Linked DNA regions of Verminephrobacter eiseniae EF01-2. The protein of the gene in region 1 interacts with the protein of each later gene in a pairwise test. Links are inferred from orthologs where the notes say so. Each region holds a gene or a part of one and is shown on either strand. Other genes may lie near its edges.

Region 1 (4,835 bases):
CTACAACCCGGTGGCCGGTTGGTGGTGCTCAGCTTTCACTCGCTGGAAGACCGCATCGTCAAGCAGTTCATCGCCAGGCATTCGCGCCAGCCGTTTGATCGCCGGGTGCCGTTTGCCGCACCGCAGGCCATGCAACTGCTGGCGCTGGCGCGTGTGCGGCCCGACGCCGCCGAAGTGGCGGCCAACCCGCGCGCGCGCAGCGCAATCATGCGCGTGGCCGAGCGCACGCAGGCACACGGGGCCGAGCGCTCCGATATGCGCCGGGCCGAACGCCCCGATGCGCGCCGGGCCGAACATGGCGAGGTCTTGCCGCCATGACCCGCTTGAACCTGGTGCTGCTGCTGACGGTGCTGGCCAGTGCACTCTATCTGGTGCACATCCAGTACGAGTCGCGCCGGCTGTTCACCGCGCTCGACCGTGCCCACACCCAGGCGCTCCGTCTGGAGACCGAGCACCAGCGCCTGCAAGTGGAAAAGCGCGCGCAGGCCACGTCGCTGCGGATCGAAAAAATGGCCCGTGGCCCGCTGAACATGCGGCTGGTCACGCCCGCGATCACCCGCTATGTGTCCGACCCGCAAGGGATGGCGCCGGGCGCCGGCTCCACCTTTGCGTCCGAAGGTGCGCAGCCATGAGCCGCAGCGTGCTCTACACCTTGAGCCCGTTGCTGGCCAGCAAGACGCCGGTATGGCGCAGCAAGCTCATCGTGGCGCTGATTGCGCTGGGCTTTGTCGGGCTGGGCGCGCGCGCGGCCCATGTGCAGGTGTTCGACAATGCCTTCTTCCAGCGCCAGGGCGAGGTGCGCTTTGCCCGCACACTGGCGTTGCCCGCCAACCGCGGCCGAATTTTGGATCGCAACGGCCTGCTCCTGGCTTCCAGCGTTCCTGCGGCCAGCATCTGGGCCATCCCCGAAGACGTGCTCCAGGACAGCCCCGCAGACCGCGCCAAGCTCGGGCAGTTGGCCGGGTTGCTGGACATGCCGCAGGCCGAATTGCAGAAAAAGCTGGCCGATGAGGACAAGAGCTTTGTCTGGATCAAGCGCCAACTCGACTGGGAGCAGGGCCAGCGCATTGCCGCGCTCGACATCAAGGGCATCTACCAGCGCAAGGAATACAAGCGCCAATACCCCGAGGGCGAGGCCGCCGCCCATGTGGTCGGCTTTACCAATGTGGAGGACCAGGGCCAGGAAGGGGTGGAACTGGCCTTCGACGCGCTGCTGGCCGGCAAGGCCGGCTCGCGCCGCGTGATCAAGGACCGGTTCGGCCGCGTGGTCGAAGGCGTGGGCGAAACCATGCCCCCGGTCGATGGCCGCGACATGCAGTTGTCGATCGACAGCAAGGTGCAGTTTTTTGCCTACCAGAAACTGCGCGATCAGGTCATGGCCCACAAGGCCAAGGCCGGCAGCGTGGTGGTGCTCGACGCCCATACCGGCGAGGTGCTGGCACTGGCCAATTACCCGAGCTACCTGCCCGAGCAGCGCCAGGGCCTGAGCGGCGAGCAACTGCGCAACCGCGCGCTGACCGACGTGTTCGAGCCCGGCTCGACGATCAAGCCGTTCACCGTCGGCCTGGCGCTGGACAGCGGCCGCGTGCGCCCCGAGACCATCGTCGACACCAGCCCGGGGCGCACCACGGTCACCGGCTTGACCATCTCCGACACGCACAACTACGGCCTGCTCACGGTCGAGGGGGTGATACAGAAGTCGAGCAACGTCGGCGTGACCAAGATCGCAATGCAGATGCCGGCGCGCGAGATGTGGGAGACCTTCTCGGCCGCCGGCTTCGGGCAAAAGCCGCAACTGCGCTTTCCCGGCGTGGTGACCGGGCGGCTGCGCCCGTACAAAAGCTGGCGCCCGATCGAGCAGGCCACCATGGCCTATGGCTACGGCCTGTCGGCCAGCCTGTTCCAGATGGCGCGCTCGTACACCGTGTTTGCCAACGCAGGCCGGGTGATTCCGGCCACGATACTCAAGAGCGACGCAGCCGCCGTGGGCGTGCCGGTGTTCTCCGAACGCACGGCGACCCAAGTGCGCAAGATGCTGCAAATGGCCGCAGGCCCGGGCGGCACCGGCCAGAAGGCGCAGACCGTGGGCTACTCGGTCGGCGGCAAGTCGGGCACCGCGCGCAAGCAGGTGGGCAAGAACTACGCCTCGGGCAAATACCGCGCCTGGTTCACCGGCATGGCCCCGATAGACCAGCCGCGCATCATCGTCGCGGTGATGATCGACGAGCCCGGCAACGGCCAGTTCTACGGCGGCGCGGTGGCCGCGCCGGTGTTCAGCAGCGTCGTGCAGCAAACGCTGCGCATGTTGGGCGTGCCGCCCGATCAGGCCGTCAAGCCGCAGATCGTGGCCCACGTGCAGGAGCCGCTGTGATGTCTGCGCCGCTGCCTGCCCCACTGCATGTGCTGCATACGCCGCATGCGCTGCAATGCGCCGGCGCGGCCTTGCCATGGCTGCGCGCGCGCGTGAGCGGCAGTTTGCACAGCGACAGCCGCCTGATCGCCCCGGGCGACGGCTTCATCGCCTGGCCCGGCGCCAGCACCGATGGCCGCGCCCATGTGGCCGATGCCATCGCGCGCGGCGCCACGGCCTGCCTGGTCGAGCAGGCGGGCGTGGCGGCCTTTGCGTTCCCGGCTGCGCCTGGCGCCAGCCTGGCCAGCCTGCCGGGCCTGAAGGCCGCCGCCGGACCGATCGCCGCGCAGTGGTTCGATCAGCCGAGCCGCCAGCTCGATGTGCTGGCCGTCACCGGCACCAACGGCAAGACCAGCACCGCATGGTGGCTGGCCGACGCTTTGAATGGGCGCGCAAAAAGCCCGGTCTGCGCGCTGGCGGGCACCCTGGGCCTGGGGGTTCCCCCGGTGCTGGAAACCGCCGGCATGACCACGCCCGACCCGCTGCGCTTGCAGCGCGCACTGCGCCAATTTGTCGATCGGGGTCTGTCGGCCTGCGCCATCGAGGCCTCGTCGATCGGCCTGGAGCAGGGGCGGCTGGCGGGCACGCAGATTCGCGCGGCCATCTTCACCAATTGCACGCAGGACCATCTGGACTACCACGGCAGCATGGCCGCTTACTGGCGCGCCAAGCGGGCCTTGTTCGACTGGCCCGGGTTGCAAGCGGCGGTGATCAATATCGACGACCCGGCGGGAGCGCAACTGCATGCCGAACTGGCAGGCCGGGTGCCGGATTTGTGGAGCATTTCGACCCAAGGCCCGGCCCGCCTTGCCGCGCGCGACATCACGCTGGCGGCGCAGGGCCTGCGCTGCACGGTGCGCGAAGGTGCCGCGCCGCAGCGGCTGACGACCCGGGTGATCGGCCACTACAACCTGCAGAACCTGCTGGCGGTGCTGGCCACGCTGCGCAGCCTGGGCTGGCCGCTGGCCGAGGCGCTGCAGGCCGGCGCAGGCTTGCAGCCCGTGCCGGGCCGCATGCAGCAGTTGGCGCTGGCGGGCCAGCCGCTGGTGGTCGTGGACTATGCCCATACCCCCGATGCGCTGGCCAAAGCCCTGCAGGCCCTGCGCCCGCTGGCCGCCCGGCGGGCTGGCAGGCTGTGGTGCGTGTTTGGCTGCGGCGGCGACCGCGATGCCGGCAAGCGCCCGCTGATGGGCGCAGCCGCCGAGCAGCAGGCCGACCGACTGCTGCTGACCAGCGACAACCCGCGCAGCGAAGACCCGGACGCGATCTTGCGCCAGATCCTGCAAGGCATCAGCCGCCGCCGCGCCGTGCGCACCGAGCCCGACCGCGCCGCCGCGATCGCGCAGGCCGTGGCCGAGGCCGCGCCCGCCGATGTGCTGCTGATTGCCGGCAAGGGCCACGAAGACAGCCAGGAAGTGGCCGGCGTGCGCCGGCCATTTTCCGATTGGGCCCACGCGCAGCGCGCCATGCAGGCCCGGCAGCGCGCCGTGCCGCCCCGGGGAGCCGGCGCATGATCGAGCAGCCCCGGCCCGAACCCATGTCCACACCCGTGCCCAGGCCCGCGATGATGACGCTGCAACAGGCTTTTGCCCTGCTGCAACCGCGCATACCTGCGGCCCGCCTGGTGGGCGCCGGCGCCACGCCTGTGGCGCGCGTGCACACCGATACGCGCACGGTGCAGGCCGGCGATCTTTTCGTTGCGCTGCGGGGCCCGCGCTTTGACGCCCACGCCTTTCTGGCCCAGGCCCGTGCCGGTGGCGCGGCAGCGGCGCTGGCGCAGGGGGGGCTGGCGGACGCCGGTCTGCCGGGCATCGAGGTGCCCGACAGCCTGGCCGCGCTGGCGCTTTTGGCGGCGGGCTGGCGGGCGCAGTTCGACCTGCCGCTGATCGCGGTGACGGGCAGCAACGGCAAGACCACGGTAACGCAGATGGTGGCGGCCATATTGCGCGCCTGGCAGGGCGATGCGGCCTTGGCCACGCAGGGCAACTTCAACAACGCGATCGGCCTGCCGCTGACGCTGCTGCGCCTGCGCGCCCGGCATACGGTCGCAGTGGTCGAGTTGGGCATGAACCACCCGGGCGAGATCGCCGCGCTGGCCGGCATCGCGCAGCCCGGCGTGGCGCTGGTCAACAACGCGCAGCGTGAGCATCTGGAGTTCATGCACAGCGTGGCGGCCGTGGCGCGCGAGAACGGCTCGGTGTTCGCCAGCCTGCCGGCCCACGGGGTGGCCGTGTTCCCGGCAGACGACGACTACCAGGCGCTGTGGCAGGAACTGGCAGCCGGCCGCGAATGCCTGCGCTTTGGCGCCGGCGGGGCCGTCGATGGCGCCGACGCGCGCTGGGTCGATGGCGCCTGGGCGCTGACCCTGGCCACGCCGCAAGGCCCGGTCACGACACGCTTGCACATCGCCGGGCGGCACAACGTC
Region 2 (4,265 bases), 2.6 Mb from region 1 along the record:
CTCGACCGCCGCGCCCAGGCCATTGCGCGCGCCGCCGGCCCGTTTGGCGCCTTTGACGCGCAGATGCGCAAAAAGGCCGATCAGATCGCGATGGTGGCGCGCTTCAAATTCACCCGTGAGCAGACGCTGGAAACCAGCGCCAGATAGTGCGGCACCATGCGCCAAACCGCCGACCTGTACTGCGTGCTGGGCAACCCGATAGCGCACAGCCGCTCGCCCGCCATCCACGCCCGCTTTGCCGAACTCACCGGTGAGCGCATCCGCTACGAGCGCCGCCTGCTGCCCATCGACGGCTTTGCCCGGGGCCTGCGCGACTTTGCCGCCCAGGGCGGGCGCGGCTGTAGCGTCACCGTGCCATTCAAGACCGAGGCGCTGCGCTGCGCCACCGCTTGCAGTGAACGCGCGCAACTGGCGGGCGCCGCCAACACGCTGAGCTTGCACGCGGACGGCAGCATCAGCGCCGACAACACCGACGGCCTGGGCCTGGTGGCCGACATCACGCGCAATGCAGGCATTGCGCTGGCCGGCTGCGATGTGCTGCTGGTGGGCGCAGGCGGCGCCGCCGCTGGCGTGCTCGGGCCGCTGCTGCACGCCGGCGTGCGCCACATCACCGTGGCCAACCGCACCCTGGCCAAGGCGCAGGCCCTGGTGCAATCGCACAGCGCATTGGCGGCGCTACGGAAAACACAGCTCAAAGCGTGCGGCCTGCAGGCGCCTCTGGCCGATTTCGACATCATCATCAACGCCAGCGCCAGCAGCCTGGCCGGTGCCGATGTGCCGGTGCCCGCCAGCGTGCTGCGCCCGGCCAGCCTGGCCTACGACATGATGTACGGCCCTGCCGCCCAGGGTTTTCTCGACTGGGCCCGCCGCCATGGCGCCAGGCCACGCGACGGCCTGGGCATGCTGGTCGAGCAGGCGGCTGAAGCCTTTTGGCTCTGGCGCGGCCTGCGCCCCCCCTCGGCCCAGGTGCTGGCCGAACTGCAAGAGGCGGCAGCCAAGCCGGCCTCCGGAGCCGACCGGTGATGCATGATGCCGGCCCAAGCCGGCGGCCTGCGGTGGCCTGTGGCCTGAACCCGGAAACCCGGCATGCGCCGATCCCGATCGATTCGATACACCTGCCCATCGCATTCAAACCCATGCATATCCGGCGTGCAGCCGCCTGCATGATTGCGTCGTGATTTCTGCCGTGGCCCTTGCCGTAACCCTCACCATGGCCTTTGCCGCGACTGTGGCCCGGCAACGCCTGGCAGCACCATGCCCGCCCGAGTGCGCGCCGCTTCCTGGCCAGGATGGACCAGCCGTCCGATGAAAGCCCTGATGCGCTGGCTGGCCCTGCTGGTGCTGGCCTTGGCGGCGCTGCAACTGTTTTTTGCGCTGCGCATTGCCGCCATGGCGGTGATCGATCCCGAGTCGAGCACGTTTCAGCGCTCCGAGGCCTGGGCGCAGATCGCCGGCACGGGCCGGTTGCGCTGGCGCCAGCAATGGGTGCCCTACGCTGAGCTGTCAGAGCCGCTCAAACGCGCAGTGATCGCGGCCGAAGACGACGGCTTCGTCCTGCATGACGGCGTGCAATGGAACGCCATCGGGCAGGCTTGGGAGCGCAATGCCAAGGCCGCCCGGCAGGCGCACAGCCGCGCGCCCGGCATCCGTGGCGGCTCCACCATCACCCAGCAGTTGGCCAAGAACCTGCTGCTCTCTGGCGAGCGCAGCATGTTGCGCAAGGGGCAGGAATTGCTGCTGGCGCTGCTGCTAGAACAGTTGCTCAGCAAGCGGCGCATCCTGGAGATCTACCTCAACAGCGTGGAATGGGGCGAAGGCGTGTTTGGCGCGCAAGCCGCAGCGCAGCATTACTTTGGCAAAAGCGCGCGCCAACTCACCCCCGCCGAGGCCGCCCGGCTGGCCGTGATGCTGCCCGCGCCCAAGCGCTTCGAGAAAGCGCCGGCGTCGGCGTATCTGGCCCGGCGCACGCGCGCGATCGTGGCGCGGATGGACAGCGCGCAACTGCCCTGAACAGAAGTGCCCGCGCAAATCTGGGCAGCGCCTGGAAACACCGTTGTTCGGCCCGAACAGCACCAGCACATCCACCACCTTGCCCAGCATCATCCTGGCCCCCGAGCTACCGGGCAAGTATGTGTGGACGGTGCAGGCCACGCTGAAGTCTGGCTCGCACACGGAAACCCGGGTCAGCCATGCAAGGTTCGAGGTGCTCGATCCGCCCTGATCCTGCGCATGGGCACCCCTGGCGGGGGTGGACTCGGGGAACCGAGCCGTCACCAGAAAAAACAATTAGAGCATTTTTGATTTAAGTAGAAACATATCCAGAAGATGAAAAGTAGTTGGACAATTCCTGTGGTGTAAAACAATCAAGCAGGTGCCCGATGGTATTCCAAAGTCCATCGACAGTACGCTGTTCAGCTTGCCTGAGCAGGGCTTTCAGTTTGGAAAAGAATTTTTCGATAGGGTTCAAATCTGGTGAGCAAGGCGGAAGATAACGCAATGTTGCACCAACCCCCTCAATGGCCTCACGCACACCAGAGACTTTATGGCTGGACAAATTATCAGCGATCACGATATCACCAGGGTGCAGCGTAGGACACAGAAATTGCTGTATATAGGCCAGGAATGCTTCGCCATCCATAGGGCCATCCAAGACCATTGGGGCGGTCACGGCGTTTACCCGCAAGCCGGCAATGAAGGTGGTGATTTTCCGGTGACCATGTGGAACACTGGCTATGCAACGCTGTCCCTTCGGCGAACGGCCTCGTGTGCGGGTCATGTTGGTGGATGTGCCCGTCTCATCAAGGAACACAAGCTTTGTTGCGTCAAGTGCTGGCTGGCTTTCCTTCCATGCAACCCGATCCGCTTGCACATCCTTACGCTCTTGCTCGCTGGCGTGCAGAGTTTTTTTTAAAGCTCAAACCCCATTTATTCAGTTGGTGCCATAGGGCTGGGGCTTTGATCGTTATCCCATGCTCGGCCAGCCGTTCGCACATCTCGCGCAGTGTCAAATCCGCTCTGTCTTTAATCCATTCCCGCAACATAGGCTCCACTGGAGCAAGGCAAGATTTCCGATGCCCGCCAATCTGGAAACTATGTCGAATACCTTCTTCAAGACGCGTCTTGACTTGGTACACCCATACTCGACTGACTTCAAAACGCTTGGCAATATCGGTAGGACGATCTCCTTGTTCTATCGCCTTCAGCACCCTATCTCGCAAATCCTGCGAATACGCTTGCATTGCATACTCCTTCAGAAAAAAGACGCCGCATCATATCATGAATTGTTTGGTTTTAAGTCAAATATGCTCTAGTCACATGAAAAAATAATTCTTTCACAAGTTACATAGAGTGGCTACACTGCCTCATCGAAGAAACAAGGAGACATCGGGCTGCACGCCCCCCGCTAAACCAACCGGGTCGAGCCCAGGCTGTGACATGTGGACGATGCGCTACGCGCACCGACCGACGCCATGGACAACTCGCAGAGTTGTCCATGGCGCCAGCCTTCGACCACATCCCCACAGTCTTGTACGACCACGTTTATTTCCCCCGTGAATTCAAAACTTTTCTTGAGACTAGTGAACATGCAAACGCAGATATGGATCATGGACGCATCATTGCTATCATGGATGGGGCTGCGCAAAACCAGCAAACGTTGCTTGATGAGGAGTACCTGACTTATGCATGAGATTTTTAATATGACATGGCAACAGCTAATCTTAATTTTTTTAGTAGTCACTGTTGCGTATGTTGTTTTTGGCATGGTCGGTTTCGGCACTGCCCTGATTGCCACTCCAGTCTTGGCTATTTTCATTCCGGTGTCGAAAATAGTTCCTTTGTTGGCATTGATGGACATGATTGCCGCACTAAATAACATCCTTCGTGATGGCCGCAAGGCAGATGTAGATGAACTGAAACGATTAATTCCACTGATGATGGTTGGCAGTTTAATCGGATCCGCCATTCTTCTTAAATCTCGACCTGATATATTACTTCTAGGATTGGGCATATTTGTAGTAGCATCTTCTCTTTATTCTCTCAGCGGTTTGAGTCCAAAGAAGAAATTTCAACCTCGTGCGGCAATTCCATTCGGTATAATAGGCGGGGTGTTCAGTGCGCTATTTGGCAGCGGAGGTTTTATTTATGCCATTTATCTATCCGGCCGCATCGAAAAAAATGAGAATCTACGAATGACTCAAACCACATTGATAGGCATTAGCACCTTAACTAGGGTAATTTTGTTTGGATTAGCCGGCATCTATGGA

The links. Proteins that work in one complex are often made in the same cells at the same time.
Region 2: the proteins of VEIS_RS22090 (region 1) and mtgA interact in binary tests that used the Escherichia coli proteins (3 or more experiments, as listed by UniProt). The link is inferred for Verminephrobacter eiseniae EF01-2 from one-to-one orthologs.

The regions. Positions count from the first base shown.
Region 1 is NC_008786.1:5,050,787-5,055,621, forward strand. What follows is about bases 1-2,999. They hold VEIS_RS22090 (peptidoglycan D,D-transpeptidase FtsI family protein), read left to right. Parts: upstream 1-628; coding sequence 629-2,371; downstream 2,372-2,999. Other genes in these bases: rsmH (16S rRNA (cytosine(1402)-N(4))-methyltransferase RsmH), read left to right, coding at 1-318; ftsL (cell division protein FtsL), read left to right, coding at 315-632; VEIS_RS22095 (UDP-N-acetylmuramoyl-L-alanyl-D-glutamate--2,6-diaminopimelate ligase), read left to right, coding at 2,371-2,999. Also shown: more of VEIS_RS22095, read left to right, coding at 3,000-3,924; VEIS_RS22100 (UDP-N-acetylmuramoyl-tripeptide--D-alanyl-D-alanine ligase), read left to right, coding at 3,975-4,835. UniProt on the Escherichia coli protein: Essential cell division protein that catalyzes cross-linking of the peptidoglycan cell wall at the division septum. Required for localization of FtsN.
Region 2 is NC_008786.1:2,493,812-2,498,076, forward strand. The notes cover bases 437-3,157. They hold mtgA (monofunctional biosynthetic peptidoglycan transglycosylase), read left to right. Parts: upstream 437-1,305; coding sequence 1,306-2,010; downstream 2,011-3,157. Other genes in these bases: aroE (shikimate dehydrogenase), read left to right, coding at 437-1,023; VEIS_RS31115 (hypothetical protein), read left to right, coding at 2,090-2,221. In the rest of the region: VEIS_RS10735 (TonB family protein), read left to right, coding at 1-147; more of aroE, read left to right, coding at 157-436; VEIS_RS10755 (hypothetical protein), read left to right, coding at 3,494-3,688; VEIS_RS26020 (sulfite exporter TauE/SafE family protein), read left to right, coding at 3,681-4,265. UniProt on the Escherichia coli protein: Peptidoglycan polymerase that catalyzes glycan chain elongation from lipid-linked precursors. May play a role in peptidoglycan assembly during cell division in collaboration with other cell division proteins.